Immundisolibacter sp.: one gene and its partners. The protein of the gene in region 1 interacts with the protein of each later gene in a pairwise test. Links are inferred from orthologs where the notes say so. Each region holds a gene or a part of one and is shown in the gene's direction. Other genes may lie near its edges.

What was found.
Region 2: the proteins of ssb (region 1) and recO interact in binary tests that used the Escherichia coli proteins (3 or more experiments, as listed by UniProt). The link is inferred for Immundisolibacter sp. from one-to-one orthologs.
Region 3: the proteins of ssb (region 1) and H5U26_RS14100 interact in binary tests that used the Escherichia coli proteins (3 or more experiments, as listed by UniProt). The link is inferred for Immundisolibacter sp. from one-to-one orthologs.
Region 4: the proteins of ssb (region 1) and H5U26_RS13710 interact in binary tests that used the Escherichia coli proteins (3 or more experiments, as listed by UniProt). The link is inferred for Immundisolibacter sp. from one-to-one orthologs.

The regions. Positions count from the first base shown.
Region 1 is NZ_JACIZD010000012.1:26,592-33,741, forward strand. What follows is about bases 2,234-4,928. They hold ssb (single-stranded DNA-binding protein), read left to right. Parts: upstream 2,234-3,175; coding sequence 3,176-3,682; downstream 3,683-4,928. Other genes in these bases: H5U26_RS11810 (MFS transporter), read left to right, coding at 2,234-3,150; H5U26_RS11820 (methyltransferase domain-containing protein), read left to right, coding at 3,805-4,545; rnhA (ribonuclease HI), read left to right, coding at 4,542-4,928. Outside these bases: H5U26_RS11805 (PEP-CTERM sorting domain-containing protein), read left to right, coding at 282-818; more of H5U26_RS11810, read left to right, coding at 1,801-2,233; more of rnhA, read left to right, coding at 4,929-5,015; dnaQ (DNA polymerase III subunit epsilon), read left to right, coding at 5,012-5,737; H5U26_RS11835 (2Fe-2S iron-sulfur cluster-binding protein), read left to right, coding at 5,816-6,844; H5U26_RS11840 (aromatic-ring-hydroxylating dioxygenase subunit beta), read right to left, coding at 7,095-7,150. UniProt on the Escherichia coli protein: Plays an important role in DNA replication, recombination and repair. Binds to ssDNA and to an array of partner proteins to recruit them to their sites of action during DNA metabolism. Acts as a sliding platform that migrates on DNA via reptation.
Region 2 is NZ_JACIZD010000001.1:543,997-551,365, reverse strand. Bases 4,456-7,369 are described here. They hold recO (DNA repair protein RecO), read left to right. Parts: upstream 4,456-5,503; coding sequence 5,504-6,235; downstream 6,236-7,369. Other genes in these bases: acpS (holo-ACP synthase), read left to right, coding at 6,981-7,361; pdxJ (pyridoxine 5'-phosphate synthase), read left to right, coding at 6,235-6,984; era (GTPase Era), read left to right, coding at 4,584-5,489; rnc (ribonuclease III), read left to right, coding at 4,456-4,591. In the rest of the region: H5U26_RS02665 (DegQ family serine endoprotease), read left to right, coding at 1-638; lepA (translation elongation factor 4), read left to right, coding at 850-2,655; lepB (signal peptidase I), read left to right, coding at 2,659-3,423; H5U26_RS02650 (DUF4845 domain-containing protein), read left to right, coding at 3,504-3,914; more of rnc, read left to right, coding at 3,911-4,455. UniProt on the Escherichia coli protein: Involved in DNA repair and RecF pathway recombination.
Region 3 is NZ_JACIZD010000021.1:13,218-20,671, forward strand. Bases 340-3,338 are described here. They hold H5U26_RS14100 (DNA polymerase III subunit chi), read left to right. Parts: upstream 340-1,624; coding sequence 1,625-2,053; downstream 2,054-3,338. Other genes in these bases: H5U26_RS14095 (leucyl aminopeptidase), read left to right, coding at 340-1,625; H5U26_RS14105 (hypothetical protein), read left to right, coding at 2,050-2,616; H5U26_RS14110 (valine--tRNA ligase), read left to right, coding at 2,643-3,338. Outside these bases: more of H5U26_RS14095, read left to right, coding at 144-339; more of H5U26_RS14110, read left to right, coding at 3,339-5,459; H5U26_RS14115 (M48 family metalloprotease), read right to left, coding at 5,807-7,270; H5U26_RS14120 (sulfurtransferase TusA family protein), read left to right, coding at 7,350-7,454. UniProt on the Escherichia coli protein: Part of the beta sliding clamp loading complex, which hydrolyzes ATP to load the beta clamp onto primed DNA to form the DNA replication pre-initiation complex.
Region 4 is NZ_JACIZD010000019.1:18,271-25,667, forward strand. What follows is about bases 1,002-3,943. They hold H5U26_RS13710 (primosomal protein N'), read left to right. Parts: upstream 1,002-1,351; coding sequence 1,352-3,535; downstream 3,536-3,943. Other genes in these bases: hemE (uroporphyrinogen decarboxylase), read left to right, coding at 1,002-1,342; H5U26_RS13715 (ANTAR domain-containing protein), read left to right, coding at 3,621-3,943. In the rest of the region: H5U26_RS13700 (FAD-dependent oxidoreductase), read left to right, coding at 1-265; more of hemE, read left to right, coding at 278-1,001; more of H5U26_RS13715, read left to right, coding at 3,944-4,208; H5U26_RS13720 (CmpA/NrtA family ABC transporter substrate-binding protein), read left to right, coding at 4,205-5,431; nitrite reductase large subunit NirB, read left to right, coding at 5,588-7,397.

The DNA.
Region 1 (7,150 bases):
GCCTGCGGGAGGCCCGGTCCCGGGCCGAATTTTTCAGCGAAAACCGCATGTCGTGTGGTGGGGTTGTCCTATCGTCCAATGGCCGGGACCTGCCCCTCGCCTAGACTCCGTCTCAATCCGCCACGGTACGGTGGACAGGAGGCACAGGCGTCACCCTCCGGTGCGGCAGTGGTGGATGAACGGGCGCTCATTGGCCTGTGGCAGTAATCGGGATGTCAGAATTGCAGTGCTAAAGTCGCCCCGCAAGTGCGCGGCGTCTCAGCCAACATGAGGGATTTGCAGTGAAGAAAAATATTGGTGCTTTGTTCCTGACAGCCGCCGTGGCATATGCCGGCGCTGCTTCGGCGGACACCATCGTTTACTACGCCGAGACTGGCGCTGGTGGTATTCGACAGGATGTTGATGTGACGTTGACGTCCCCAACTACGCGAAACATCTCCATTGCCTACGACAGTTCGCTGTGGGCCTCGATCACCTCTGCGACGCTGACCGTGTTGTTGGGCGGCGACCGGCTTGATGTGCAGCGGGAATTCGCGGACGTGGCCACGATTGAAGGCGTTGATCCGTTTGTCGGCAATGTGGAAATTGATGGTACCGCCACGCAGGCGTTCTGGGCCATCGATGTTGCTGACAAACTTCTGGCGCCCGATCATTTCACTCCGCTTATGTTCACGCTCAAGGCCGTTAGCGGAGATTTCGACTATCGCAACGCACGGTTGACGGTGAATTTCACCCCGGTTCCCGAGCCCGCCACGACTGCCCTGCTGGGCAGCGGCCTGCTGGTAGCGGGGCTGGCGCTGCGTCGACGCCCTTCCTGATCGGTCGGGTCTGCGTTATGCGGCGCGGCGCTCATTCGGGCGCCGCGCCCTGTCTGTAGAGAGATGGCAAGGTCCTCACGTCGCTGCGCTCCTCAGGACGACGGGGTGTTGGTGTGGCGCGGTGCGGTGCGGATTCGCGGCGGGGGCGCCGCTCCCACGGGGGGCTTCCACAGCGGCTTTTCCTGTGGGAGGCCCGCCCTCGGGCCGAATCTTCGGGTGCGGCGGGCGCGGTCCGGATTCGCGGCGGGGGCGCCGCTCCCACGGGAGGCTTCCACAGCGGCTTTTCCTGTGGGAGGCCCGCCCTCGGGCCGAATCTTCGGGTGCGGCGGGCGCGGTGCGGATTCGCGGCGGGGCGCCGATCCCACGGGAGCCTTCCACAGCGGCTTTTCCTGTGGGAGGCCCGCCCTCGGGCCGAATCTTCGGGTGCGGCGAGCGCGGTGCGGATTCGCGGCGGGGGCGCCGATCCCACGGGGGGCTTCCACAGCGGCTTTTCCTGTGGGAGGACCGCCCTCGGGCCGAATCTTCGGGTGCGGCGGGCGCGGTGCGGATTCGCGGCGGGGGCGCCGCTCCCACGGGCTCCCACGGGAGGCTTCCACGGCGGCTTTTCCTGTGGGAGGCCCGCCCTCGGGCCGAATCTTCGGGTGCGGCGGGCGCGGTGCGAATTCGCGGCGGGGGCGCCGCTCCCACGGGAGGCTTCCACAGCGGCTTTTCCTGTGGGAGGCCCGCCCTCGGGCCGAATCTTCGGGTGCGGCGGGCGCGGTCCGGATTTGCGGCGGGGGCGCCGATCCCGCGGTGTCGCTCGCACAAGGGTTGAGAGCAAGCGGCTGCCGGCATCGAGGCGGCTTCCGGCGCGACGGTGCTTGCCGTAGGGCGATGCTTGGCTGACGGTGCGCCTTGTGGCGGCGGGCGGGGCGGCCGGATAATGCCGGCCCGGCCGCGCGCACCGTCGCGCTGCCAACGACCCGATCCGACTCCCGCGTACATGACACCCAGCGAACGGCGCGTTACCGGCACCCTGTCGGCCATCTACATACTGCGCATGCTGGGGCTGTTCCTGCTGCTGCCGGTGCTGGCGCTGTACGCCGAGACGCTGCCCGGCGCCACGCCGGCCATGATCGGTCTGGCACTCGGCATGTACGGCCTGACGCAGGCGGTGTTCGGCATTCCCTTCGGCAGCGCGTCGGACCGGTTCGGGCGCAAGCCGGTCATCACGGCTGGCCTGTTGCTGTTCAGCGCCGGCAGCGTGCTGGCGGCGGCTGCGCACAGCGTGACCGTCATCATCGCCGGCCGGGCGCTGCAGGGCGCAGGCGCGGTGGCGGCGCCGATCATGGCGCTGCTGGCCGATCTGCTGCGCCCGGAGCAACGCAGCAAGGGCATGGCCGCCATCGGCATCAGCATCGGCGGGGCCTATCTGGTGTCGCTGCCGCTGGGGCCGGTGCTGGCGGCCTGGCTGACGGTGCCGGGCATTTTCCTGATGATCGCCGTGCTGGCGCTGGTCATGATCGGCCTGCTGTGGTGGCAGGTGCCAACCCCGGTGGTGTCGCGCGCGGTCAGCCGGCCGAGTGGGCAACTGCGCGTGGCGCTGAGCGACCCGCATCTGCTGCGGCTGTACTTCAGCATCATGGCGCTGCACATCCTGATGACCGGCACGTTCGTGGTGCTGCCGCCGCTGCTGCGCGACAACCTGCACCTGCCGGCGGCGCAGCATCTGTGGCTGTATCTGCCGACCGTGCTGCTGTCGATCGCGGCCATGGTGCCGCTGATCGTCTACGCCGAGCGGCGCGCCCGCCTGAAGCAGGTGTTCGTGGCCATGGTGGGGCTGCTCACCGGCGGCCTGCTGGTGCTGCTGGAGGGCAATCACGTGCTGTGGGGCGTGGCGGCCGGGCTGCTGGCCTTCCTGATCGCGTTCAACGTGCTGGAGGCCACGCTGCCGTCCATGATGTCGCGCCTGGCACCCATGGCGGGTCGCGGGACGGCGATGGGCGTGTATTCCACGGCGCAGTTTCTGGGGGCTTTCATCGGCGGAGCAGGGGCCGGGTGGCTGCGTGGCCATCACGGCGCCACGGGTGTGCTGCTGGCCGGCCTTGCGCTGTGCGTGATCTGGCTGGCGATATCGCTTGGCCTGCAGGCACCGGCCCACCTGAAAACGCAGCTGGTCGACGTGGGTCGGTTGAGCCCCGAGCAGGCGCGCACGCTGACCGATGAACTGTCGGCGCTGGTCGGCGTGGCCGAGGCGGTGGTGATTCCGGAGGAAGGTGTAGCCTACCTGCGGGTGGATGGGCAGCGGTTCGAGCCGGCCAGCCTGGAGCGGTTCTCGGCGGCGAAAATTTGATGATTTCGATATTACGGAGGCGGTCATGGCGCGCGGCATCAACAAGGTAATTCTGATCGGCAACCTGGGGCGCGACCCCGAGGTGCGCTACACGGCCGGCGGCTCGGCGGTGGCCAATCTGCGCATCGCCACCACCGAGTCGTGGAAGGACAAGCAGACCGGCGAGAAGAAGGAAGCCACCGAATGGCACAGCGTGGTGCTGTTCGGCAAGCTCGGCGAGATTGCCGGCGAGTACCTCAAGAAGGGCCGCACGGTGTACATCGAAGGCCGCTTGCAGACGCGCAAGTATCAGGACAAGGAAGGCGTCGAGCGCTACAGCACCGAAATCGTCGGCTCGGACATGCAGATGCTCGGTGGCGGCGGCGAGGGCCGTGGCGAAGGCGGTGGCAGTTACGGCGGCCGCCAGAGCGGTGGTGAAGAGCCGACCTGGGGCGGCGGTGCGCCGGCGGCGGCTGGTCGACCGGGCGGCGGCGCCAGCAAGCCTGCGGCCGACGACTTCGGCGGCGATTTCGACGACGACATCCCGTTTTAGGAATCGGTCGTGCCGGTGGCAGCCGTCCGGCGTACACGGCGGCTGAAAAGCCTTTTGTGGCTTGAAACCCCTGCCGTCGCCGACCTGCCAGAGCCTGCTGTTGCGCGCTGTATCCTGATCACATGAGCTCCACACCGTCCGCCGTCCAGGCGCCCGATCCACTGGCCGCCGCCCTCACGCAGACCCTGCACGCGCAGGTCTGCGCCTTGCTGCCGCGGGGCCTGCAGGGTCTGGTGGTGCAGGTGCCGGGGCACTGGCCGGCCGTGGACCTGGGCGGGCGCGGCGAGCGCGCCTGGTCGGTGGTCATGGCCGGGCCGGGTGCGCCGGCGGCGGGTGTCGGCCTGCGCGCCGATCCGGCCGCCTGGCCGCTGGCCAGCGACAGCGCGGCGGTGGTGATCCTGCTGCACGTGCTGGAACACGTGGCCGATCCGGCACCGATCCTGGCCGAGGCCGAGCGGGTGCTGATGCCGTTCGGGCGGCTGCTGGTGGCCGGCTTCAACCCGTGGAGCCTGTGCGGGCTGCGTGGGCTGGCCGAGCGCTTCGGCAATCATTCCCGCGACTGGTGGCCGCAGCATTTGCGCTCGGTGGGCGAACTGCGTCAGTTGCTGGCCCGCCTGCCGATGCAGGTGGAGGACGTCACGACGGCGTTTTTCCGCCTGCCGCTGGAGCGGCAATGGGCGCTGCGCGGTACGCGCGTCATGGAGCGCATCGGCCCGCGCCTGCTGCCGCGCGGTGGCGGGCTGTATTGCCTGGCCGCCAGCAAGCGGCGCTTTGCGGTGCGCCCGCTGCGCCTGCAGTGGCAGCGCCTGCCGGTTTACGCAACACCTGCGCAGCGGCTGCCGGCCGGACGGGCGGCGGCATGAGCCAGCCGGTGCAAATCTTTGCCGACGGCGCCTGCCGCGGCAATCCGGGTCCGGGCGGCTGGGGCGCGCTGCTGCGCTACGGCGAGCAGGAGCGCGAGCTGTGGGGCGGCGAGGCCCACACCACCAACAATCGGATGGAACTGACGGCCGTGATTCGCGCGCTGGAGGTGCTGCAACGGCCAAGCCGGCTGCACATCGTCACCGATTCGCAGTACGTGCTGCACGGCATCACGCAGTGGCTGGCCGGCTGGAAACGGCGTGGCTGGCGCACCGCCGACGGCAAGCCGGTCAAGAACCAGGAGCTGTGGCAGCGTCTGGACGAACTGTTGGTGCCGCACCAGGCCGAGTGGACCTGGGTGCGCGGCCACACCGGGCATCCGGAAAACGAGCGCGCCGACGCCCTGGCCAATCGCGGCATCGATGAACTGCTGGGCGGCAAGGCGGCGGCGGGCGCGGGTGGCCGGCGATGAGGCAGATCGTTCTGGATACCGAGACCACGGGCCTGTCGCCGTCCGAGGGCCACCGCGTGATCGAAATCGGCGCCGTCGAGCTGCTGAACCGCCGCCTGACCGGCAAGCATTTCCACCACTACCTGCAGCCGGACCGGCCGATCGACCCCGGCGCCGAGGAAGTGCACGGCATCAGCAACGAATTCCTGGCCGACAAGCCGCGCTTTGGCGACGTGGCGGCGGAATTCCTGGAGTTCATCGCCGGTGCCGAGCTGGTGATCCACAACGCCGACTTCGACATCGGCTTTCTGAACGCCGAGCTGGCACGCCTCGACAACGGGACTCCGGATCGCATCGACGCCCTGTGCAGCGTGCTCGATACGCTGCCGATGGCGCGGCGCCTGCATCCTGGCCAGCGCAACACGCTGGACGCCCTGTGCCGCCGCTACGGCGTGGACAACTCCGGGCGCAGCCTGCACGGCGCGCTGCTGGACGCGCAGATTCTGGCGGATGTGTACCTGGCCATGACCGGCGGCCAGGTCACGCTGCTGCTGGGTGACGAGGCCAACGCCGCGCACGACGGCAATGCGGCCCAGCCGCTGCGCGTTCGCGCCGACCGACCGGCGCTGCCGGTCACCCTGCCGACCGAGGACGAGATGCTTGCCCACATGGCGCGTCTGAAGGCCATCGACAAGGTCAGCGGCGGGCGTTGCCTGTGGCTGGCCGGCGGCGTCGATTCCTGACTGTCCGGCTTGGGTAAACTTGCGGACCGATTTTTTTCGCGCCACCCCCTTTCGTTCACGACCCATAAAGGTAGACCCATGAGCCAGGCCTTCTCCATCCGCGTGCAGCAATCCGGCGCCGAGTACCCCTGCGCCCCGGACGATACGGTGCTGCGCGCCGGTCTGCGGGCGGGCGTTGGCCTGTCCTATGAGTGCAACGTCGGCAGCTGCGGCAGCTGCAAGTTCGAAGTGGTGGAAGGCGAGGTGCGCACCCTGTGGGAGGAAGCCCCGGGCCTGAACCCGCGCGATCGTCAGCGCGGCCGGCTGCTGGCCTGCCAGTGCGTGCCGGTGAGCGACTGCGTGATCAAGCCGATGATCATCGACGATCATTTCATCCCGACCGACACGCCGCGCCGGTTCAAGGGCGAGTTGCTGGCCGTCCGCGATCTGACGCACGACATCCGCGAGTTCGTGTTCAAGGATAACCAGCCGGCCGGCTTTCGGCCGGGCCAGTACGCGCTGCTGCACCTGCCGGGTGTAGCCGGGCCGCGTGCCTATTCCATGTCCAACATCCGCAACGCCGACGGGCGCTGGGAGTTCATCATCCGCAAGGTGCCCAACGGCGCCGGCACCGCGGCGCTGTTCGACCTGAAGGTCGGCGACCACATCGACATCGACGGCCCGTACGGCCTGGCCTACCTGCGCACCGAGATCAAGCGCACCGTGGTGTGCATCGGCGGCGGCTCGGGCCTGGCGCCCATGCTGTCGATTGCCCGCGGGCTGGTGGCGGACCCGTCCATGGATGGCGTGAAGCTGAAGTTCTTCTATGGCGCCCGCGGGCCGCGCGACCTGTGCGGCGAGGAGGAACTCAAGGCCCTGCCGGGCTTTGGCGATCGCATCGAGTTTTTCCCCGCGCTGTCCGATCCGGACCTGGCCAAGGCCGGCAGCTGGACCGGCCTGCTCGGCTTCATCCACGAGCAGGTCAAGGCGCACATCCCGGCCGACCAGCTGATGGAATGCGAGTTCTACACCTGTGGCCCGCCGGTGATGATCAATGCCGTCATGCAGATGCTGGGCGGCGAGCTGAAGGTACCGCCGGACCGCATCCATTACGACAGCTTCGTCTGATCGGTGCGCCACCCGCGCGTCCTGCTGGGCGCGCGGCGGCACTGGCTGGGCCGGCTGCGGGATCGAGGACGCCGGCCGCATTGCCGAGCAGGCCGGCGCCAGGGCGCTGGTCAGAAGCCACGTCATTTCGCACAACGCGAGCGACGATCGCCTGCGCCTGGCCAGCCGGCATTACTCCGGCCGGCTGGTGCCGGGGCACGATCTGGCGGCCATCGGCATAGGCCGCCGGCGCGCGGCCTGACGAAGCGTCTCAGATGATCGGCGGCAGCAGCGGTACCAGGCCGTCGCTGTTCAGCAACGCCACTT
Region 2 (7,369 bases), on another replicon or contig:
CCAGCGGCAAGGTCACGCGCGGCTGGCTGGGTGTGCTGATCCAGGACGTGACGCGCGAGCTGGCCGAATCCTTCGGCATGCCGCAGCCGCGTGGCGCGCTGGTGGCGCGCGTGATGCCGGACGGGCCGGCCGCCAAGGCCGGCATCGAAGCCGGCGACATCATCCTGCGCTTCAACGGCGAGGACATCGTCTATTCGAGCGACCTGCCGCCGCGGGCCGGCCGCACCGCCGTCGGGCGCAAAGTGGCCGTGGAAATCCTGCGCGCCGGCAAGCCGCGCACGCTGCAGCTGACCGTGGAGGCACTGCCCGCCGAGGCCCGTTCCGCGACCGGCAAGCCTGCGCCGGCCAAGGTCAGTTCCGACCGACTCGGCCTGCTGGTGGCGGACCTCACCGACCAGCAGCGCGAGCGTGCCGGCGTCGAGCGCGGTGGCGTACTGGTACGCCGGGTGGACGCAGGCGCCGCACAGGAAGCCGGTGTGCAGCGCGGCGACGTGATCCTGTCGGTGAACAGCCAAACCGTGGACGACGCCGCCGGCTTCAAGCGCCTGGTCGATCGCCTGCCGGCCGGCAAGGTGGCGCGCCTGCTGGTGCAGCGCGGCGACAACCCGCTGTGGTTGGCGCTGCGGGTGCCAAAGTAGGCGGCTCAGGAGCCTTCGGGGGCCAGGCGGGGCGCGTGTTATAGTGTGGCGCCTTTGGAAGGGGCGCTGCGGCGCCCCTTCCGTCGTTATGGATCAGGCTCGGCAGGCGTTCGGGCCGGCGGCTGGCGCCGACCCGAACCGTCATGCGCCACTGGAACCGGGCCGCGAGCCCCACCCACCCTTCTCCATTCGGTCCGCCCCCGACCTGCCGATGACGCCCCTCGACCGAATTCGCAATTTTTCGATCATCGCCCACATCGACCACGGCAAATCGACCTTGGCCGATCGCTTCATCCAGCGCTGCCAGGGCCTGACGCAGCGCGAAATGTCGGCGCAGGTGCTCGACTCCATGGACCTGGAGCGGGAGCGCGGCATCACCATCAAGGCGCAGAGCGTGTCGCTGCGCTACGTGGCCGCCGACGGCCATGAATATCTGCTCAATTTCATCGACACCCCCGGTCACGTCGATTTCTCATACGAGGTGTCGCGCTCGCTGGCGGCCTGCGAGGGCGCGCTGCTGGTGGTGGACGCGGCGCAGGGCGTGGAAGCCCAGACCGTCGCCAACTGCTACACCGCCATCGAGCAGGGCCTCGAGGTGCTGCCGGTGCTGAACAAGATCGACCTGCCGACCGCCGAGCCGGAGCGGGTCAAGCGCGAGATCGAGGAAATCGTCGGCATCGACGCCGAGGACGCCGTGTGCGTGAGCGCCAAGACCGGCCAGGGCGTGGACGACGTGCTGGAGGCGCTGATCGCGCGCATTCCGCCGCCCAAGGGCGATGTCGATGCGCCGCTGCAGGCGCTGGTGATCGACTCCTGGTTCGACAACTACCTGGGCGTGGTCGGACTGGTGCGGGTCATGAACGGCGCCCTGCGGGTCGGCCAGCGCATCCGCGTGATGTCCAACGCACGCGTGTTCACCATCGACCGGCTCGCCATCTACACGCCCAAGCGGCGCGACGTGACCGAGCTGGGCCCGGGCGAGGCCGGCATCGTGATTGCCGCCATCAAGGACATCGACGCCATCCCGGTCGGTGACACCATCACCGAGGACGCGCGTCCGGCGCCGGCCCAGTTGCCGGGTTTCCAGCGCATCAAGCCGCGCGTGTTCGCCGGCCTGTTCCCGGTCGACTCGTCCAGCTACGAGGCGCTGCGCGAGGCGCTGCGCAAGCTGCGCCTGAACGACGCCTCGCTCAGTTTCGAGCCGGAGACCTCGCAGGCGCTCGGTTTCGGCTTTCGCTGCGGGTTTCTGGGCATGCTGCACATGGAAATCGTGCAGGAGCGCCTGGAGCGCGAATATGACCTTGAACTGATCACCACTGCGCCGACCGTGCTCTACGAGGTGCTGACCCGTTCCGGCGAGGTGCTGCTGGTGGACAACCCGGCCAAGCTGCCGGACCCGTCCCAGCTGCAGGAAATCCGCGAGCCGATCCTGGCCGTGACCATTCTGGTGCCGCCGGCGTATCTGGGCGCCGTGCTCGGCCTGTGCGAGGAAAAACGCGGCCGCCAGACGCGCATGAGTCACCTGGGCGGGCAGGTGTCGGTGCAGTACGACATCCCGGCGGCCGAGGTGGTAGCCGATTTCTTCGACCGCCTCAAATCCGTCAGCCGCGGCTTTGCCTCCTTCGACTACGAATTCACGCGCTTCGAGCCGGCCGATCTGGTCAAGCTCGACGTGCTGGTCAACAAGGAAAAGGTCGATTCGCTGTCGGCCATCGTGCACCGCCAGACCGCCGCCCAGCGCGGGCGGGAGCTGGTCGCCAAGATGGTCGAGCTGATCCCGAGGCAGATGTTCGAGGTGCCGATCCAGGCCGCCATCGGCGCCAAGATCGTGGCCCGCGAGTCGGTGCGCGCCATGCGCAAGAACGTCACCGCCAAGTGCTACGGCGGCGACATCACGCGCAAGCGCAAGCTGCTGGAAAAGCAAAAAGAGGGCAAGAAGCGCATGAAGCAGGTCGGCAACGTGCAGATTCCGCAGGAGGCCTTCATGGCCGTGCTGCACACCGGCAAGGAGAAATAAGCCGTGGATTTCGCGCTGCTGCTGTTCCTGCTGCTGGTCGTCAGCGGCGTGATCTGGGCGATCGACGAAATCTGGCTGGTGCGTCACCGCAGCGCGGCCGGCACGCAGCCCCAGAAAATGCCCTGGTGGGTGGAGTACGGGCGCTCGTTCTTCCCGGTGATCCTGGCCGTGTTCCTGCTGCGCTCGTTCCTGGTGGAACCGTTTCGCATTCCGTCCGGCTCCATGCTGCCGACCTTGCACGTGGGCGATTTCATCCTGGTCAACAAGTTCGCCTACGGCATCCGCCTGCCGGTCATCGACAGGAAGATCATCGACATCGGCAGCCCGCAGCGGGGCGATGTGGTGGTGTTCCGCTACCCGCCCGAGCCGTCGATCGATTACATCAAGCGCGTGGTCGGCGTGCCCGGCGATCGCATCGGCTATTACGACAAGGTGCTCTATGTGAACGGCGAGCCGGTCACGCAGCGCGACGGCGCGAAGCCGGTGCAGGATGGTGGCGTGGAGTTTCTGCGCCTGCCGGAACAACTCGGATCGCACCATTACGAGGTGCAATGGATGCCGCAGCGACCGAGTCCGCAGGGCGAGGTGGTGGTGCCGGCCGGGCAGTATTTCGTGATGGGCGACAACCGCGACAACAGCAAGGACAGCCGTTACTGGGGTTTCGTGCCGGACCAGAACCTGGTCGGCAAGGCGTTTTTCATCTGGATGAGCTGGGATGGTGGGCAGTTTGCAGTCAACTGGCGGCGCATCGGCTCCAGTATTCCGTGATACGCGCCTGTTTCATTCAGCGCCGACCGGTTGATAATGCCTCGGGCCGCAAAGACGGCCTGATACCGGGAGCGTCCGACATGCAAAAAAAACTGCCCGCTGGCCGTCAAGGCGGCTGGTCCTTTTTCTCGCTCGCCATCGCCCTTGCCGTGGCAGCGCTTTTTTTCATGGTCGGCCTGGCCATGTATCCGGGGTATTACGAAGCCTTCGCCGTGCGCAAGGCGGTCAACTCGCTGGCCGAGGACAGCACCATCGGCCAGATGGGCAAGCCGGCGATATGGAGTCTGCTCGAAAAACGCTTCGACATGAGCGGTCTTTACAACCCCACGCCGACCAAGAACGACCTGAAGATCGATTACGACAAAAAGACCGGCAAGAAGCGCATCGTCGTCGAGTACGACTACAAGGCGCCGGTGTTCTACAACATCGGCGTGACGATGCATTTCCGGCATGAGCTGCAGGTCGAAGGCACGGTGAGCGGAAGCGATTGACGGACCCGCTGGACCTGTTGCAGCTGCGCCTGGGCCATCGCTTCGCCGACCCGGGCCTGCTGCGCCGCGCCCTGACCCACCGCAGTGCGCGGCGCCAGCACAACGAGCGCCTGGAGTTCCTGGGTGATGCCCTGCTTGGATTCGTGATCGCCGAGGCGCTGACGCAGCGTTTTCCCCAGGCCACCGAGGGCGAGCTCACGCGCCTGCGCGCGCGCATGGTCAGCGGCGAGGCGCTTGCCGTGGCCGCCAACGAACTGCGGCTGGGCGAATTCCTGGAACTGGGTGCCGGCGAGCGCAAGACCGGCGGCCATCGCCGGGCATCCATCCTGGCCGACGCCTTCGAGGCCCTGGTCTGCGCCATTTACCTGGACGCCGGCATCGAGGTCTGTCGCGAGCGGGTGCTGCACCTGCTGGGCCCGGCGCTGGCGCAGCTGCAACCGGGCGAGACACTCAAGGATCCGAAAACCCGCCTGCAGGAATGGCTGCAAAGCCGCGCCCTGGAGCGACCGCAGTACCATCTGGTCAGCGAACAGGAACAGGCCGGCGTGTGGCAGTTCGAGGTCGAATGCCGGGTGCCGCCGCTGCCGGACCCCGTCCGCGGCGCCGGCGGCACCCGCCGCGCCGCCGAACAGGCCGCCGCCGCCGCCGCACTGGAACGACTGCAAACTCATGACTGACACCACACCCGTCGAACACTCCGGCTACGTTGCCATCGTCGGTCGCCCCAACGTCGGCAAGTCCACGCTGATCAACCGCCTGGTGGGGCAGAAGCTGGCCATCACCTCACCCAAGCCGCAGACCACGCGTCACCGCCTGCTGGGCATTCGCACCGAGGGCGGCGTGCAGGCCGTGTTCGTCGACACGCCGGGCATCCACCCCGGCCAGGGCCGGGCGCTGAACCGGTATCTGAACCGCACCGCCACCGGTGCCCTCGAAGGCGTGGACCTGGCGCTGATGGTGGTGCAGGGCACGCACTGGACCGCCGACGACCAGCGGGTACTGGAACTGGTCAAGGCCAGCGGCCGGCCGGCGGTGGCGGTGGTCAACAAGATCGACCTGGTCCCGAACAAGGCGGCGCTGTTTCCGCAGCTCGAACAGCTCGGCGCACAGGGCTGCTTTACCGAAATCGTGCCGGTGTCGGCCCGCAAGGGCACCAACGTCGAGCGGCTGATGCAGATCGTCGGTCGCCTGCTGCCGGCCGGCGGGGAGCTGTTTCCGGAAGATCAGGTCACCGACCGCAGCCTGTCGTTCATGGCCGCCGAACTGGTGCGCGAGAAGCTCATGCGCCATCTGCACCAGGAGCTGCCCTACGTGTGTACGGTCGGCATCGAGAGCTTCGACGAGCAACCGGGGCGCACCGAAATCAGCGCCATCATCTGGGTCGAGCGGCCCAGCCACAAGGGCATCGTCATCGGCAAGGGCGGCGCCATGCTCAAGCAGATCGGCAGCGAGGCGCGGGCGGACCTGGAGAAACTGCTCGAAACGCACGTCTTTCTGCAGCTGGTCGTGCGCGAGAAAAGCGGCTGGACCGATGACGATGTGGCCCTGCGCACGCTCGGCTACCAGAGCGAGTAGTCGGGCCCGCGCGCATGGTTCCAGAACAAGCGGGCAGCCGCGCGCCGGTGTTGCTGGCGCCGGCCTACGTGCTGCACCGCCGGCCCTACCGTGACAGCAGCCTGCTGCTCGAATGCTTCAGCCGCGAGCACGGCCGCGTCGGCCTGGTGGCGCGCGGCGGGCGCGGGCGCCTGGCCGGCGTGCTGCAACCGTTCGCCCCGCTGCTGCTGTCCTGGACCGGCGCTGGAGACCTCAAGACCCTGACCCAGGCCGAGCCGGATGGTTATGTCGATCCGCTGCAGGGCGCCGCGCTGGCGGCGGCGTTTTACCTGAACGAGCTGCTGCTGCGGGCCTGTGCGCGGCTGGATGCGCACCCGGCCGTGTACGCGGCCTACCGGCGCGCGCTCGAAACCCTGACCGGCGGGGTGGCTGACGAGCCGGTGCTGCGCCGCTTCGAGCGCGACCTGCTGGCCGAGCTCGGCTACGGGCTGCAGCTGGAGCACGATGTCGACGGCGCCGCCATCGAGCCGACCGCCCGCTACCACTACCAGGCCGAACGTGGCGCCACTCGGACGCCCGACGGCGACTTGCCCGGCGCCGCACTGCTGGCCCTGCGCGACGACACCCTGGGCGAGCCGGCGCACCTGCCGGCCTGCAAACGCCTGCTGCGGGCGCAGCTCGCCTGGCACTTCGGCGACAAGCCACTGAAAAGCCGCGAGCTGTTCCGCGCCCTCGCCGGCCAGACGCCGCGTCCGGAAATGCCCTGATGAACGATCACGCCCCATCCCGCCCGCCGCTGCTGGGCGTCAACATCGATCACGTCGCCACGCTGCGCCAAGCCCGCCGCACCGTGTATCCGGACCCGGTGCTGGCCGCCTTCGAGGCGCTGGCCGGCGGCGCCGACTTCATCACCCTGCATTTGCGCGAGGACCGGCGGCACATCCAGGACGCCGACGTGACGGCGCTTCGCGAGCGCCTGCCGTGCCGGCTGAACCTGGAGATGGCCGTCACCGACGAGATGATCGGCATTGCCGGTCGCCTCAAACCCTCCGACTGCTGCCTGGTGCCGGAGCGGCGTGAGGAGCTGACCACCGAGGGCGGGCTCGAAGTCGCCGGCCAGGAGCCCCGCATCGCCGATGCCGTGGCGCGTCTGTCGGCGGCCGGCGTACAGGTGTCGCTGTTCATCGACCCCGAGCCGCGGCAACTGGCCGCCGCCCGCCGCTGCGGCGCGCCGCTGGTGGAACTGCATACCGGCCGTTATGCGGATGCCGCATCCGCAGCCGAGCGCGCAGCCGAACTTGCGCGCATCCGTCAGGCGGTGGACGAGGGGCGGCGCCTGGGTCTCACCGTCAACGCCGGCCATGGCCTGAACCTGGACAACGTCGCCGCCATCGCCGCCCTGCCCGGCATTGCCGAGCTGAACATCGGCCATGCGCTGGTGGCGCGGGCCGTGTTCGTCGGCCTGCGCGCGGCGGTGGCGGAAATGCAACAGGCCATCGCGCAGGCGTCGCGGTGATCGCCGGCATCGGTGTCGACATCGTCGCGGTGGCGCGCATCGCGCGCATCCTGGACCAGCATGGCGATCATTTCGCCCGTCGCCTGCTGGCCGACAGCGAGTGGCAGGACTACCTCGCCAGCCCCGCCCGCGCACCGTTCATGGCCAAGCGCTTCGCCGCCAAGGAGGCCTTCGGCAAGGCGCTGGGTACCGGCATCGCCGACGGCGTAACGCTGCCCCAGATCGCCGTGGCGCACGACGCCGCCGGCCGGCCGCTGCTCGAACTGTCCGGCGCCACGGCCGCGCACTGCGCCCGCCGCGGCATCGTCGCCTGGCACCTGAGCCTGGCCGACGAGCGGGACCACGCGGTGGCGATGGTGGTGCTGGAGTGCCCCTGATCGGCAGC
Region 3 (7,454 bases), on another replicon or contig:
TGAACCTCACCGGCGACGCCGTGCCCTGCGCATTGCAAGCGGCTCTTCGCTGAATCACTCGGACGCGCCCCGCGCCGTCGCCCGCAGAGCCTCCGCGGTGGCCTGTTAGAATGCCGCAAACCCAATAGCGGAGCGCCTTTTCAATGCAATTCGAGCTCACCCGTCTGCCCGTCACCGATCAGCCGGGCGGCTGCGTGGTGGCCGGCGTGTTCGCCTCGCGCGCCCTGACGCCGTCGGCCAAGCTGCTCGACAAGGCCACCGATGGCGCCATCAGCGCGGCGGTCAAGGCCGGTGACATCGGCGGCAAGCCGGGCGATACGCTGCTGCTGCGCGGCCTTTCCGGTATCAAGGCCGAACGCGTGCTGCTGGTCGGCTGCGGCAAGGCCGGCGAGCTGAACGAAGGCGCCTACCAGCGCATCGTCGCCGCGGCGGCCGCAGCCGTGGGCCGGCTGCACTGCGCCGATGCGGCTCTTTACCTTGCGGAACTTGCCGTCGCCGGACACGACGAGGCCTGGCGCGTGCGCACGGCCGTCGCCGCCGCCGATCACGCGCTGTACCGCTTCACCGAGTACAAGCGCGAACCGGGCAAGCAGCACCTGAAGACACTCGCCATCGGCTGCGGCGCGCGCCAGGCCAAGACCCTCGACGCGGCGCTGCGTCAGGGCCAGGCCATCGCCGCCGGCGTAACGCTTGCGCGCAATCTGGGCAACCAGCCGGCCAATGTGTGCACGCCGAGCTATCTGGCCGAGCAGGCGCAGGCCCTGGCCAAGGCGCACGACCTGCATATCGAAGTGCTCGAAGAGGCGCAGATGCGCGAGCTGGGCATGGGCGCCCTGCTGGCGGTGGCGCAGGGCAGTCGCCAGCCGCCCAAGCTGATCGTGCTCAAGCACCTGCGCGGCAAGTCCAAGGCGGCGCCGCTGGTGCTGGTCGGCAAGGGCGTGACCTTCGATTCGGGCGGCATCTCCATCAAGCCCGGCGCCGGCATGGACGAGATGAAATTCGACATGTGCGGCGCCGCCTCGGTGCTGGGCACGCTCAAGGCCGCGGCGCTGCTGGAGCTGCCGGTGAACCTGATCGGCGTGATCCCAGCCAGCGAGAACCTGCCCGACGGCCAGGCCGTCAAGCCGGGCGACATCGTCAAAACCATGGCCGGCAAGACGGTCGAGATTCTGAACACCGACGCCGAAGGCCGCCTGCTGCTGTGCGATGCGCTGACCTACGTGGAGCGCTTCAAGCCGGACGCCGTCATCGACATCGCCACGCTCACCGGCGCCTGCGTGGTCGCGCTCGGCAACCACGCCCACGGCCTGCTGGGCAACGATCAGAAGCTGATCGACGCGCTGCTCGCCGCCGGCCGTACGGCGCACGACCGCGCCTGGCAGTTGCCGCTGTGGGATGACTACAAGGAGCAGCTCAAAAGCCCGTTCGCCGACCTGCCGAACGTGGCCGGGCGCGAGGCCGGCACCATCACCGCCGCGGCCTTCCTGGCGGCCTTCACGGAAAAACTGCGCTGGGCGCACCTGGACATTGCCGGCACCGCCTGGAAGTCCGGCAAGGACAAGAACTCCACCGGCCGCCCGGTGGGCCTGCTGGTGCAGTACCTGCTGGATCGCGTCGCCGGCTGATGGCGGAGGTCGATTTCTACGTGCTGGAGGGCGATCCGCCGCCCGACCCGCAGCAGTTCGTCTGCCGCCTGCTGGACACGGTCCACCGGCGCGGCGGCGAGGTGCATGTGCACGTCGCGGACGAGGCGGCCGCCCACGCGCTCGACGCCCGGCTGTGGAGTTTCAGCGCCGGTTCCTTCGTGCCGCACCGCCTGGTGGGCACGCCGGGCCGGGCGCCGGTGTGGATCGGCTGGCAGCCGCCGGCGCAGCCGGGCGAGGTACTGCTGAACCTGGCCGACGAGGTGCCGCATTTCTTCAGCGGCTTTCGGCGCGTGCTGGAGCTGGTGCCGGCCGATCCGCCGGGCCGCGACCGTGCCCGGGCACGTTACCGTTTTTACCGCGAGCGCGGCTACCCGCTGCGTAAACACACGCTCGGAGGTGGCGCATGAACGGCGAAATCCGCGACCCGGAACTGCCGGACGACGACGACATCCCGACCCTGACCGATATCGTCGTGCCCGGTCGCCTGCGTGCCGATCCGTCGGCCGGCGAGGGGGCAGGGCAGGCAACGCCCGAGTTCGTGTTCGACATCGACTTCACGCCCAAGCCCACGCCTGGCGAGCAGGTCTACGACTTTCGTGCCCCGCCACCGCCAACCGAGCCGGTGCCGGATGCGCCCGCCGTCGCGGCGCCGCCGCTGCAGGAGGACGAGCTGCCGCTGCCCTGGGTTGACGGGAGCGCGCCCGAACAGGTCGAGACAGAAAGCACCTCGCCGCCGCCGCCAGCCGACGCAACCCAGCCGCTGAGCCCCCCGCCCGTGGCCGCGGTCGAGCCGCCCGACCCGGACGCACAGGCCCTGCTGCGCGCGCTGCTGGCCGAAATCGGCAATGGCCTGGAGCAACGCCTGGCGCACGAGCTGGCCCTGACCGAACAGCGCCTGCGTGCCGCCGTGCGCGAGGAGCTCGATACCCGCCTGTGCGAACTGCTGGCCGGCACCCCACCCACCGCCTGATCCCGCGCCGCTGCCGGCGCCGCCCCATGGACAAGAACTACGACCCCGCAGCCATCGAACAGCGCTGGTACGACCAGTGGGAACGTGCCGGCCACTTCAAGCCATCCGGCACCGGCAAGGACCCCTTCTGCATCGTCATCCCGCCGCCGAACGTCACCGGCAGCCTGCACATGGGGCATGCCTTCAACAATACGGTGATGGACCTGCTGATCCGCCACGCGCGCATGTGCGGCCGGGACACGCTGTGGCAGGTCGGCACCGACCACGCCGGCATCGCCACGCAGATGGTGGTCGAGCGCCAGCTCGCTGCTGAAGGCAAATCCCGTCACGACCTGGGCCGCGAGGCGTTCCTGGAGCGCGTGTGGCAGTGGAAGGCCGAATCCGGTGGCGCCATCACGCGCCAGCTGCGGCGGCTGGGCGCCTCCTGCGACTGGTCGCGCGAGCGTTTCACCATGGACGCCGGCCTGTCCAAGGCCGTGTCCGAAGTGTTCGTGCGCCTGCACGAGCAGGGCCTGATCTACCGCGGCAAGCGGCTGGTCAACTGGGACCCGGTGCTGCAAACGGCCATCTCGGACCTGGAGGTGGTCAGCGAGGAAGAACAGGGCCACCTGTGGCACATCCGCTATCCGCTTGCGGATAGCGACGGGCACCTGACCGTCGCCACCACGCGCCCGGAGACGCTGCTCGGCGACACCGCCGTGGCCGTGCACCCGGACGACGAACGCTACCGGCACCTGATCGGCCGAATGGTCAAGCTGCCGCTGTGCGACCGGCAGATTCCGGTCATCGCGGACGACTACGTGGACCCGGCCTTTGGCACCGGGTGCCTGAAGATCACCCCGGCGCACGATTTCAACGACTACGCCGTCGGCGAGCGCCACGGCCTGCCCAGGATCAACGTGTTAACGCCCGACGCCCGCATCAACGACGCCGCGCCGGCCGCCTATCAGGGTCTGGACCGCTACCAGGCCCGCAAGCGCGTCGTGGCCGATCTGGAAGCCGCCGGCCTGCTGGAATCGGTCAAGGACCACACGCTGATGGTGCCGCGCGGCGATCGCACCGGCGCCGCGGTCGAGCCGTACCTGACCGACCAGTGGTACGTGGACCTGACGCGCGAGACGCAGCCGGACGGTCGCCCCGGCGGCCTCGCCGCCATCACCCGGCCGGCGCTGGAAGCCGTGCGCTCCGGCAGCATCAAGCTGATTCCGGACAACTGGGAAAAGACCTACGCGCAGTGGCTGGAGAACATCGAGGACTGGTGCATCAGCCGGCAGATATGGTGGGGGCACCGCATCCCGGTCTGGTACGGCCCGGACGGCAAGGATTATTCCGGTCACGACGAGGCCGACGTGCGCGCTCGCCACGCCCTGCCGGCCGACCTGCCGCTGCGCCAGGACGAGGACGTGCTCGACACCTGGTTCAGCTCCGCGCTGTGGCCGTTCTCGACCCTGGGCTGGCCGGAGCCGACGCCGGAACTCAAGCGCTATTACCCGACCGACGTGCTGGTCACCGGCTTCGACATCATCTTCTTCTGGGTCGCCCGCATGGTGATGATGGGCCTGCCGTTCGCGGGCGAGGTGCCGTTTCGCACGGTCTACGTGCATGGCCTGGTGCGTGACCACGAAGGCCAGAAGATGAGCAAGTCCAAGGGCAACGTGCTGGACCCGCTGGACATCATCGACGGCGTGGACCTGGACACCCTGATCGCCAAGCGCACCGCCGGCCTGATGCAGCCGCAGATGGCGAAAAAGATCGAGCAGGCCACGCGCAAGCAGTTCCCGCAGGGCATCCCGGCCTACGGCACCGATGCGCTGCGCTTCACCTTCGCCTCGCAGGCAACGCTGGGCAGGGATATCAAGTTCGATCTGGCCCGCTGCGAGGGCTACCGCAACTTCTGCACCAAGCTGTGGAACGCCGCCCGCTTCGTGCTGATGAACACCGAGGGCATGCCGTCGCTGCCCGCCGAACCGGTGCGCTACGGGCCAGCGGAACGGTGGATTCGCCGCTGTCTTGCCGAGACGATCACCAAGGTGGACGCGGCGATCGCCGAGTACCGGCTCGATTACGTGGCCAGTGCGCTGTACGAGTTCGCCTGGGGCGAGTACTGCGACTGGTACATCGAACTGGCCAAGCCGGTGTTGCAGGAGCCGGATGCCGATCCGGCGCATACGCTCGGTGTGCGCCGGACCCTGGTCGAAGTGCTGGAAGCCCTGCTGCGCCTGGCGCACCCGCTGATCCCCTTCATCACCGAGGAGATCTGGCAGCAGGTAGCGCCGCGCGCCGGCAGGGGCGGCGACACGATCATGCTGGCCGCCTGGCCATCGGCCCTGGACTTCGATCAGGACGCGCAAGAAACCGCCGAAGCCGTCGCGCAGATCAGCTTGTTGGTCGAGGTGGTGCGCGCCGTGCGTAACCTGCGCGCGGAACTGAACCTGCCGCCGGGGCAGGCGGTGCCGGTGCTGCTCAGTGGCGACGGCGACCTGCGCACGCGCCTGGAACGCAACGAACACCTGCTGCGCCGCCTGGCCCGCGTGGCCAGCGTCGAGTGGGTGAGCGATGCCGCCGCGCCGCAGGCGGCCACGGCGCTGGTCGGCGATCTGACCGTGCGCCTGCCGCTGCACGGATTGGTGGACGCCAGCGCCGAAATGGACCGCCTGGGCCGGGAAATCGCCAAGCTCGAGCAGGCCATCAGCCGTGCCGAGGCCAGACTCGCCAACCCGGCCTTCGTGGACAAGGCGCCGCCGGAGGTCGTCGACACCGAGCGGGCGCGTCTTGCGGAATTCGCCGATCAGCGCGCGACGCTGGCCGCGCAGCGCGAGCGGATGGCGACGCTGGCGGGCTGACCGGCCGCGGCGGCGTGAGCGGAGCACGCTGCCGCGGGTGTATCCACCGCTGTACGGGCCTGGGTGAGCACGCGAAGCTTCGCAGCGAGGGCGCCGCCCCACAGGGAAGCACCCCCACCTGTGGGAGGCCCGCCTCGGGCCGAATCTTCGAACCACAGCGATCGCGCTTGGGATTCGCGCCGGGGCGGCGCTCCCACAGGGCCGTGCTCCCACAGGACAAGCCCGTGGGAGGCCCGCCCTCGGGCCGAATCTTCGGGTTACAGCGATCGCGCTTGGGATTCGCGCCGGGGGCGGCGCTCCCACGGCGCCTCGATCGCCAGCGGCAGTCTGGGTTTGTCGGCGGGTCGTCAGTTCAGGGTCAGCGCGCGGCGGCCGAAGAACTGACGCTCGAATTCCAGGTCGTCCTGCAGCTGGCGCAGGCGTGCCTCGATGGTGGCCAGCTGCGCAAACGCAATCGGTTGCAGCTTGCTGGCCCGGCGCAGTTGCTCCATGGCCAGCTCCAGACGACCGTTCTGGACATGGTATTCGGCCCGCATCTGGAAGGCCTCGATCTTGTCGCCGCGCTGGTCGGCGGCCCGCGCCAGCAGCTCCAGAACCTGCGGCGCGGGGTCTGCCTGGTGTGCCTGGTCGCTGAGCAGGGCGCGCGTGACGGCCGGATGGCCCGAGCGCAGTTCCGCCTCGGCAAGCAGGATCAGCAGGGCCTGACTGTCCGGGTAGAGCTTCAGGTCGGCACGTGCCAGCGCGCTGGCGGCCGCCGGTTGATTGGCGGTCAGGGCCAGCTCCACCTGCGCCACCTGGTACGGCAGGAAGTCGGGCGCTTCGGTGCGCAGGGCGATCAGCCGTTCGCCCGCCGCCGGGATACGGCCGGCGCGCATCAGCGCCAGCGCCTCGCCATAGCGCCACGCTCGTGCCGCCTGCGCCTCACCGGGCATGGCGTTCTGTTCGTAGTAGCGCAGCGCCTCGGCTGGCCCGCTGGCGGTCAGCACCCGCACGCGCTCGCGCATGTGCAGAAACAGGCCGCTGTCCGGCAGGCGGCGGCCGGGCATGCGCTGCGCCCGGTCCCGGGACTCGGCGACGCGATCCAGGGTCACCGGGTGGGTGCGCAGGAAGGCCGGCAACTGTTCGCCGGCCGAGAACCGCGATGCCTGATGCATGCGTCCGAAGAAATCGGCCATGGCACGGGCGTCGAAGCCGGCGGCTGCCAGGGTCTGGATGCCGATGCGGTCGGCTTCGGACTCGTTCTGACGGGTGAAGTCGATCTGGTTCTGCACCGCGCCGGCCTGCACGGCGGTGATGGCCGCCACGCCGGCATCGCCGCCGCCGTAGGCGCCCAGGATGATGGCGCCCAGCATGGCGGCGATGGTCGGCATGGTCATGCGCTGCTGATGTTCGAAGGCGCGCGGCAGGTGGCGCTGGGTGACGTGCGCGATTTCGTGGCCAAGCACGGAGGCCAGCTCGTCTTCGCTCTCGGTGGTCAGAATCAGGCCGCTGTGTACGCCGATATGGCCGCCCGGGCCGGCGAAGGCGTTCAGCGTGGGGTCGACCACCACGAAAAATCCAAAGGGATTGCGCGCATCGTCGGCACTGCGGGTGAGGCGCTGGCCGATGCTGTCGACGTAGCCGGCGACCAGCGGATCGTCCAGCACCGGCAGACCCTGGCGCACCTGGCGCATGAAGGCGACGCCGATGCGCTGTTCCAGCTGCGCTGACAGCAGCCCGCCGGCGGCGTCGCCGATTTCGGGCAAGGCAATTTCCGCCTGCGCAGCCGGCAGACACAGGCACAGGACAAGGCAGACGAGGCGACGCAGCATGGATGGGCGCAAGGGCAGGGCGAACGGTATCGGCTAAGACAGTATGCTTTAGCTGGAGTTACGCCACTGCACCGCCGCCATGACTGAATCGACCATTACCCAGGAACTCGACACCAGCGGCCTGCTGTGCCCCTTGCCGGTGCTCAAGGCACGCCGGGCGCTCAACACCATGCAGTCCGGGCAG
Region 4 (7,397 bases), on another replicon or contig:
CAGCGAGGAGGTGATCCCGGCCGATGCGGTGATCATCGCCTTCGGCTTTCGGCCGAACCCGCCGGCCTGGTTCGACCAGTTCGGCATCGCCACCGACAACAACGGCCGCGTCCACGCACCGGCCAAGGCGCCGATCGCGCACCAGACGGCCAATCCGAAGGTGTTTGCCGGCGGCGACATGGTGCGCGGCGCCGATCTGGTGGTCACGGCGGTTTACGACGGTCGCCAGGCCGCCGAGGGCATCCTGCAGTACCTCGGCGTCTAGGCGGTGGGCAGCCTGCCGCCGCTGCGCAACGACCGCCTGTTGCGCGCCCTGCGCCGTGAGCCGGTGGACCGCACGCCGGTGTGGATCATGCGCCAGGCCGGGCGCTACCTGCCGGAATACCGCGCCACGCGCGGGCGGGCCGGCAGTTTCCTGAGCCTGATGCGCAGCCCGGAACTGGCCACCGAAGTGTCGCTGCAGCCGCTGGCGCGCTTCGATCTGGACGCCGCCATCCTGTTCTCGGACATCCTGACCATCCCCGACGCGCTGGGCCTTGGCCTGCACTTCGTGGAAGGCGAGGGGCCGCGCTTCGAGCGGCCGGTCCGAAGCCGCGCCGACATCGACGCGCTGCGCGCGCCGGACATCGAAAGCGCGCTGCCCTATGTGTTCGATACGGTGCGCATGCTGCGCCGCGAGCTGGCCGGCCGGGTGCCGCTGATCGGCTTTGCCGGCAGCCCGTGGACGCTCGCCTGCTACATGGTGGAAGGCGGCGGCAGCGACGATTTCCGGCTCATCAAGGGCCTGTCGTACACCGATCCGGCGGCCCTGCACCGGCTGCTCGCGCTGCTGGCCGAATCGGTGGCCGATTACCTCACCGCGCAGGCGGCGGCCGGCGCGCAGGCGCTGATGCTGTTCGACACCTGGGGCGGGGTGCTGACCACGCCCGGTTACCGAGAGTTCTCGCTGGCCTACCAGGCGCGGGTGACTGAGCTGCTCAAATCCCGGACGGCAACGCGCGAACTGCCGCTGATCGTGTTCACCAAGGGCGCCGGCCGCTGGCTGGCCGAACAGGCGCAGATCGGCTGCGCGGCGCTCGGCGTCGACTGGACGCAGGAGCTCGGCGACGTGCGCGCCGCCACCGGCGGAAAGGTCGCCCTGCAGGGCAATCTGGACCCGATCGCCCTGTTCGGTCCGCCCGAGCGCATCCGCGCCGAGGTGGCACGCATTCTGGAAAGTTATGGCCCCGGCCCGGGGCATGTGTTCAACCTGGGCCACGGCGTGCTGCAACAGACCGATCCGGATCACGTGGCGGTGCTGGTGGATGCGGTCCACGAGCTGAGTGCGCCGTATCACGCCTGAGCGCGCCCCATGCCGCGGCTGATCCTGAAGGTCGCCATCGACGCGCCGCTGCGGCACCTGTTCGATTATCTGCCCTTGTTCAATGTCCCGCCGCCGGCGGTCGGCTGCCGCGTGCGCGTGCCGTTCGGGCGGCGCAGCCAGGTCGGTCTGGTGGTGGCGCATGCCCGCCATGCGGAGGTGGCCGACGCGCAGCTTCGGCACATCCACGAGCCGCTGGATGCCGAGCCGCTGCTGCCGGCCAGCGTGCTCGAACTGCTGCGCCGGGCGGCCGACTACTACCATGCGCCGCCCGGCGAGGTGCTGGTGGGGACCCTGCCGGGCCTGCTGCGCGCCGGCCGGCCGGCGCGGCCGATGCAGGTCTGGCAATGGGCGCTGACCGAAGCGGCGCCCAGTCCAGACAGCTTGAGCCGGGCGCCCAGGCAGGCTGCTTTGCTCGGTGCGCTAGCGCAGGGTCCATGCGAGGAATCGCAGCTTGACGCGGCGCTTCCCGGTTGGCGGGTCACCGCACGCACGCTGGCCGACAAGGGCTGGATCGAGCGCGCGCCGATAGCCCCCGAAGCCGCCGCCGACGGGCCGCCCGAGCAGGGCCACGCACTCACCACGGCTCAGCGTGTGGCGGTCGATGCGGTTGCGGCCAGCAGCGGCTTCGGCGCCTTCCTGCTCGACGGCGTCACCGGCAGCGGCAAGACCGAGGTGTATCTGACGGCCATCGAAGGGGTGCTCGCCGCCGGCCGTCAGGCGCTGGTGCTGGTGCCGGAAATCAGCCTCACGCCGCAGACCGAGGCACGCTTTCGGGCGCGCTTCGGGGCTGCCGTGGCGGTGCTGCACTCGGGCCTTTCCGACACCGAGCGCCTGGCCGCCTGGCTGGCCGCCCGCGGCGGCCAGGCCGGGGTGCTGATCGGCACCCGCTCGGCGGTGTTCGCGCCGCTGGCCCGGCCGGGCCTGATCGTGGTCGACGAGGAACACGACGGCTCCTACAAGCAGCAGGACGGCTTTCGTTACCACGCCCGCGACATGGCGGTGCTGCGCGCGCGCATCGAGGACGTGCCGGTGCTGCTGGGCAGCGCCACGCCGTCCCTGGAGAGCCTGGCCCACGGCAGGAGCGGCCAGTACCGGATGCTGCATCTGCGCGAGCGGGCCGGCAGCGCCCGCCTGCCGCAATTGGAACTGCTCGACGTGCGTCACCAGCGCATGGCGGGCCTGGTGTCGCCCGCGCTGGCGGGGGCGGTGCGCGAGGAACTGGCCGCCGGCCGGCAGGTGATGCTGTTCCTGAACCGTCGCGGCTATGCGCCGGTGCTGCTGTGCCACGCCTGCGGCTGGGTACCCAAGTGCGACCGCTGCGACGCGCACTACACGCTGCATCGCGGCCGCCGCCTGCTGCTGTGCCATCACTGCGGGCGCGAGCGGCCGCCGCCGACCCGCTGCGAGGGCTGCGGCGCGCAGGACCTGCTGCCGCTGGGGGCCGGCACCGAGCGCATCGAGACCGACATCGCGGCGCTGTTCCCGGACCACCGGGTGCTGCGCGTCGACCGCGACAGCACGCGCCGGCGCGGGGCGCTGGACGCGCACCTGGCCGCCGCGCGCGATGGCAGTGCCGACATCCTGGTCGGCACGCAGATGCTGGCCAAGGGCCATCACTTTCCGGCGGTGACGCTGGTCGGCATTCTCGACGCTGACCAGGGCCTGTTCGCGGCCGACTTTCGCGCCAGCGAGCGCCTGGCGCAGACCATTTATCAGGTCTCCGGCCGCTGCGGGCGCGGCGAGCAGGCGGGCCGGGTGCTGATCCAGACCCACCAGCCGCAGCATCCGGTGCTGCGTGCGCTGCTGCACGGCGGCTACGGCACCTTTGCGGCCGAGCTGCTGGCCGAGCGTGAGGCCGCCGGCTGGCCGCCGTTCAGCCATCTGGCCCTGCTGCGGGCGGACTCGACGCGGCATGAGGACGCGCTGTGGTTCCTGGGCGAGACCCTGTCGGTGGCGGCGGAAATCGGCCACGCCGGGGTCGAGCTGCTGGGTCCGGTGCCGGCGCCGATGCCCAAACGCGCCGGCCGTTACCGCGCGCAGCTGCTGCTGCAGGCGCAGCGGCGGGCGCCGCTGCACGCGCTGCTGCGCGCTTGGTTGCCGGCGCTGGCGCAGCTGCCGGCGGCGCGCCAGGTGCGCTGGTCGCTGGACGTGGACCCGCTGGATACCTACTGATCGACACCCGCGCAAGGCCCGACTGGCCGCCCCTGGCACGGCCACTGCTAGCCCAGTTATAAGCCCCCGACATTGCCTGTCCCGGATGAAACCTGCCTCCTTGCGCGTCATGCTGGTCGATGACGACCTCGAACGCCGCGCGCTGGTGGCCGCCGCACTGAACGATGCTGGCCTGGCAGTGGTGGCCCAGCTGGGCACTGCCGACGGGCTGTTGCGGGCGGTGGCCGGTTGCACGCCGGACGTGGTGATCATCGACCTGGAATCGCCCGACCGCGACATCCTGGAGAACATGCGCTGCCTGTCGCGCGACAACCCGCATCCGGTGGTGATGTTCGCCACCTCGTCCGATAGCGACGCCATTCGCGAGGCCATCGAGGCCGGCGTCAGCGCCTACGTGGTCGACGGCCTCAGTCCCGGCCGGGTGCGCTCGGTGGTGGAGGTGGCGGTCGCGCGCTTTCGCCAGTACGCATCGCTACAGCGCGAACTGGCCGAGGCGCGCACCAGTCTGGCGCAGCGCAAGCTCATCGATCGCGCCAAGGGCATCCTCATGGAGCGCGGCCGGCGCACCGAAAGCGAGGCCTACCATGCCCTGCGCAAGCTGGCCATGGATCAGAACAAGACCATCGCCGACATCGCCCAGGGCGTGATCGACACCGCCGAGTTGTTCAAATGAGCCCGAGCCTGCCGACCCCGGAACTGCCCCGGCTGCGCCTGGGCTACATCCCGCTCACGGACGCCGCGCCGCTGGTGGTGGCGCTGGAGAATGGCCACTTCGAGCGCTTCGGGCTGGATGTGAGCCTGTCGCGCCAGCCGTCGTGGGCCACGCTGCGCGACAAGCTCGGCATCGGTCATCTGGACGGCGCGCACCTGCTGGCGCCGATGGCGCTGGCCTGTTCGCTGGGTGTGGAAGGCGTGCCGCAGCGGCTGGTGACAGCGCTCAGTCTTGGCCTGGGCGGCAATGCCATCACCGTCGCCGACAACCTGTACCGGGACATGCAGGCGGCGGCGGGCGGCCAGCCCGTGACCGCGCAGGCACTGGCCAGCGTCATCGCGCGGCGCCGGGCGGCAGGCGCCGATCCGCTGACCTTCGCGACGGTCTATCCGACCTCCAACCACACCTATCTGCTGCGCTACTGGCTGGCCGCAGCGGGCATCGACCCGGACCGTGACCTGCGCCTGATCGTGGTACCGCCGCCGCAGATGGTGCAGCGCCTGAAACAGGGCGACATCTACGGTTACTGCGTCGGCGAGCCCTGGAACACGCTGGCGGTGCGCGACGGCATCGGCTGCATCGTCGCCACCGGGCACGACGTGTGGAACAACGCGCCGGAAAAGGTGCTGGCCGTGGGCGCCGCCTGGGCGCAGCGCTACCCGGCCACGCACATGGCGCTGATCTGCGCCATCGTCGAGGCCGCCCGCTGGCTCGATGAAAGTCCCGAAAATCGCCTGCAGGCGGCGCATCTGCTGGCCGGCGCGACGTACCTGAACCTGCCGGTGGAGGTGATTGCGGCCTCGCTCAGCGGCCACCTGACGCTCGACCAGCGCGGCACGCAGCGCGAGCTGGCGGACTTTCACGTCTTTTACCGCTATGCCGCCAACTTCCCCTGGCGCTCCCATGCGCTGTGGATGCTGCGGCAAATGGTCCGCTGGGGACAGCTGCCGGCCGATGTCGATCTGCTGGCCGCGGCCCATGCCACGTACCGCCCGGACATTTACCGGCTGGCCGCGGCCCGTCTGGGCGTGCCGGCGCCGGTCGTGGACATGAAGGCCGAGGGCGGCCATCGAGGCCCCTGGAAACTCGGTGAGGGCAACGCCGCGGTGGCGCTGGGCCCCGACCGTTTCATCGACGGGGCCGTGTTCGACCCGGCGGATGTTGGCGCGAAGATTGCTCAATAAATTCATGTAATCCGAATCGGCGGGGCAGCTTCTCAGAGGGCGCCCACCGATTCGAAACCGCCCCAACGATGGAGCGGCCTGCGTTCGCCAAAGACGGTGAGCCGAACAGGACCCTGGTTTGTGCCAGGGCGGTGTTACGCGCTTGAACCGACAGTCATGGACGAACGACCCCACCTGATCGTGATCGGCAACGGCATGGCCGCCAGCCGCGCCGTGGACGAGCTGCTGGCCCGCGCGCCGCAGCGCTACCGCATCACCGTACTGGGCGCCGAACCGGCGCCCGCCTACAACCGCGTGCTGTTGTCGGCCGTGCTGGCGGGCGAGGCGGCCGCCGAGCAGCTGCGTTTGCAGCCCAAAAACGATCTGCAGGCCCACGGCGTGCGCGTGCTGACCGGTCAGCGCGTGGCAGGCATCCAGCCGCAGACGCGCCGCGTGCTGCTGGCGAATGGCGAATCGCTCACGTACGACCGCCTGCTGCTGGCAACCGGTGCCCGCGCCACCCACCCGCCATTGCCCGGCAGCCGCCTGCCGGGCGTGATCGCCTTTCGCACCCTGAGCCACCTCGAACGCCTGCAGGACGCCTGCGCGGCCGGCGGCGAGGCAGTGGTGGTCGGCGGCGGGCTGCTGGGCCTGGAAACCGCCGCCGGTCTGGCCCGCCAGGGCATGGCCGTCACGGTACTGCACGCGGCCGGCCATCTGCTGAACCGCCAGCTCGACCCGCTCGCCGCGGCCATCCTGCAAACGCAGCTCGAAGCCCGCGGCATCCGCTTCGAATTGAACGCCCGCGCCGAGGCGCTGCTGGGCGAGCAGCACGTTGAAGCCGTCCGGCTGGCCGATGGCCGCGAGTTGCCGGCGCGGCTGGTGGTGTTCGCGGTCGGTATCAGCCCGCGCGCCGAACTGGCCCGCGAGGCCGGGCTCGCCTGCAACCGCGGCGTGCTGGTCGACGACGCACTGGCCACCTCCGATCCGCACATCGACGCCGTCGGCGAGTGCGCCGAGCACCGCGGCATCAGCTACGGCGTGGTGGCGCCGGTCCACGAGCAGGCGGCGGTGTGGGCGCGGCGCATGGCCGGCGACGACAGCGCGCTCTATGTCGGCTCGGTGGTGTCCGCTCAGCTGAAGGTCAGTGGCATCGACGTGTTCTCCAGCGGCGACCTCGACGCGCCCGATACGGACGATCTGGTGCTGCGCGACCCCACGGCCGGCGTGTACCGGCGCCTGCTGCTGGCCGGCCCCCGCGTAGTAGGCGCGGTGCTGGTCGGCGACGTGTCGGACGGCCCCTGGTTTCAGCAACTCATCGCTTCCCGAACCGACGTTTCTGCCGCCCGCGAGGTGCTGCTGTTTGGTCGGTCGTTGGCCGAGCCGCGACTGGCGGACGGCGTTTCCCCATCGTCCTGCGAGGACAAAGCCATGCAAAAGACGCGACTGGTAGTGATCGGCAACGGCATGGTCGGCCAGCATCTGGTGGACACGCTGGCAGAAACGGCGGCCGACCGCTTCGAGCTCACCGTCTGCGGCGAGGAAACGCGTCCGGCCTACGACCGCGTGCACCTGAGCGAGTATTTCGGCGAGAAATCCGCGGCTGAACTGGCCCTGACCACGCCGGATTTCTACGCCAGGCATGGCTTCACCCTGCGTACCGCCACGCCGGTGACGGCCATCGACCGCGCCGCGCGCAGCGTGACGACCGCTGCCGGCGAGGAACTGGCCTACGACAAGCTGGTGATCGCCAGCGGCTCGTTTCCGTTCGTGCCGCCGGTGCCGGGCCGCGAACGGCCGGGCTGTTTCGTGTACCGCACGCTCGATGACTTGGACGCCATCCGCGCCAGCGCGCAGGGCGCGCGGGTCGGCGTGGTGGTCGGCGGTGGCCTGCTGGGCCTCGAGGCGGCCAATGCGCTCAAGGCCCTGGGGCTGGAGGCGCACGTCGTGGAGTTCGCCCCGCAGCTGATGGGTGTGCAGCTCGACG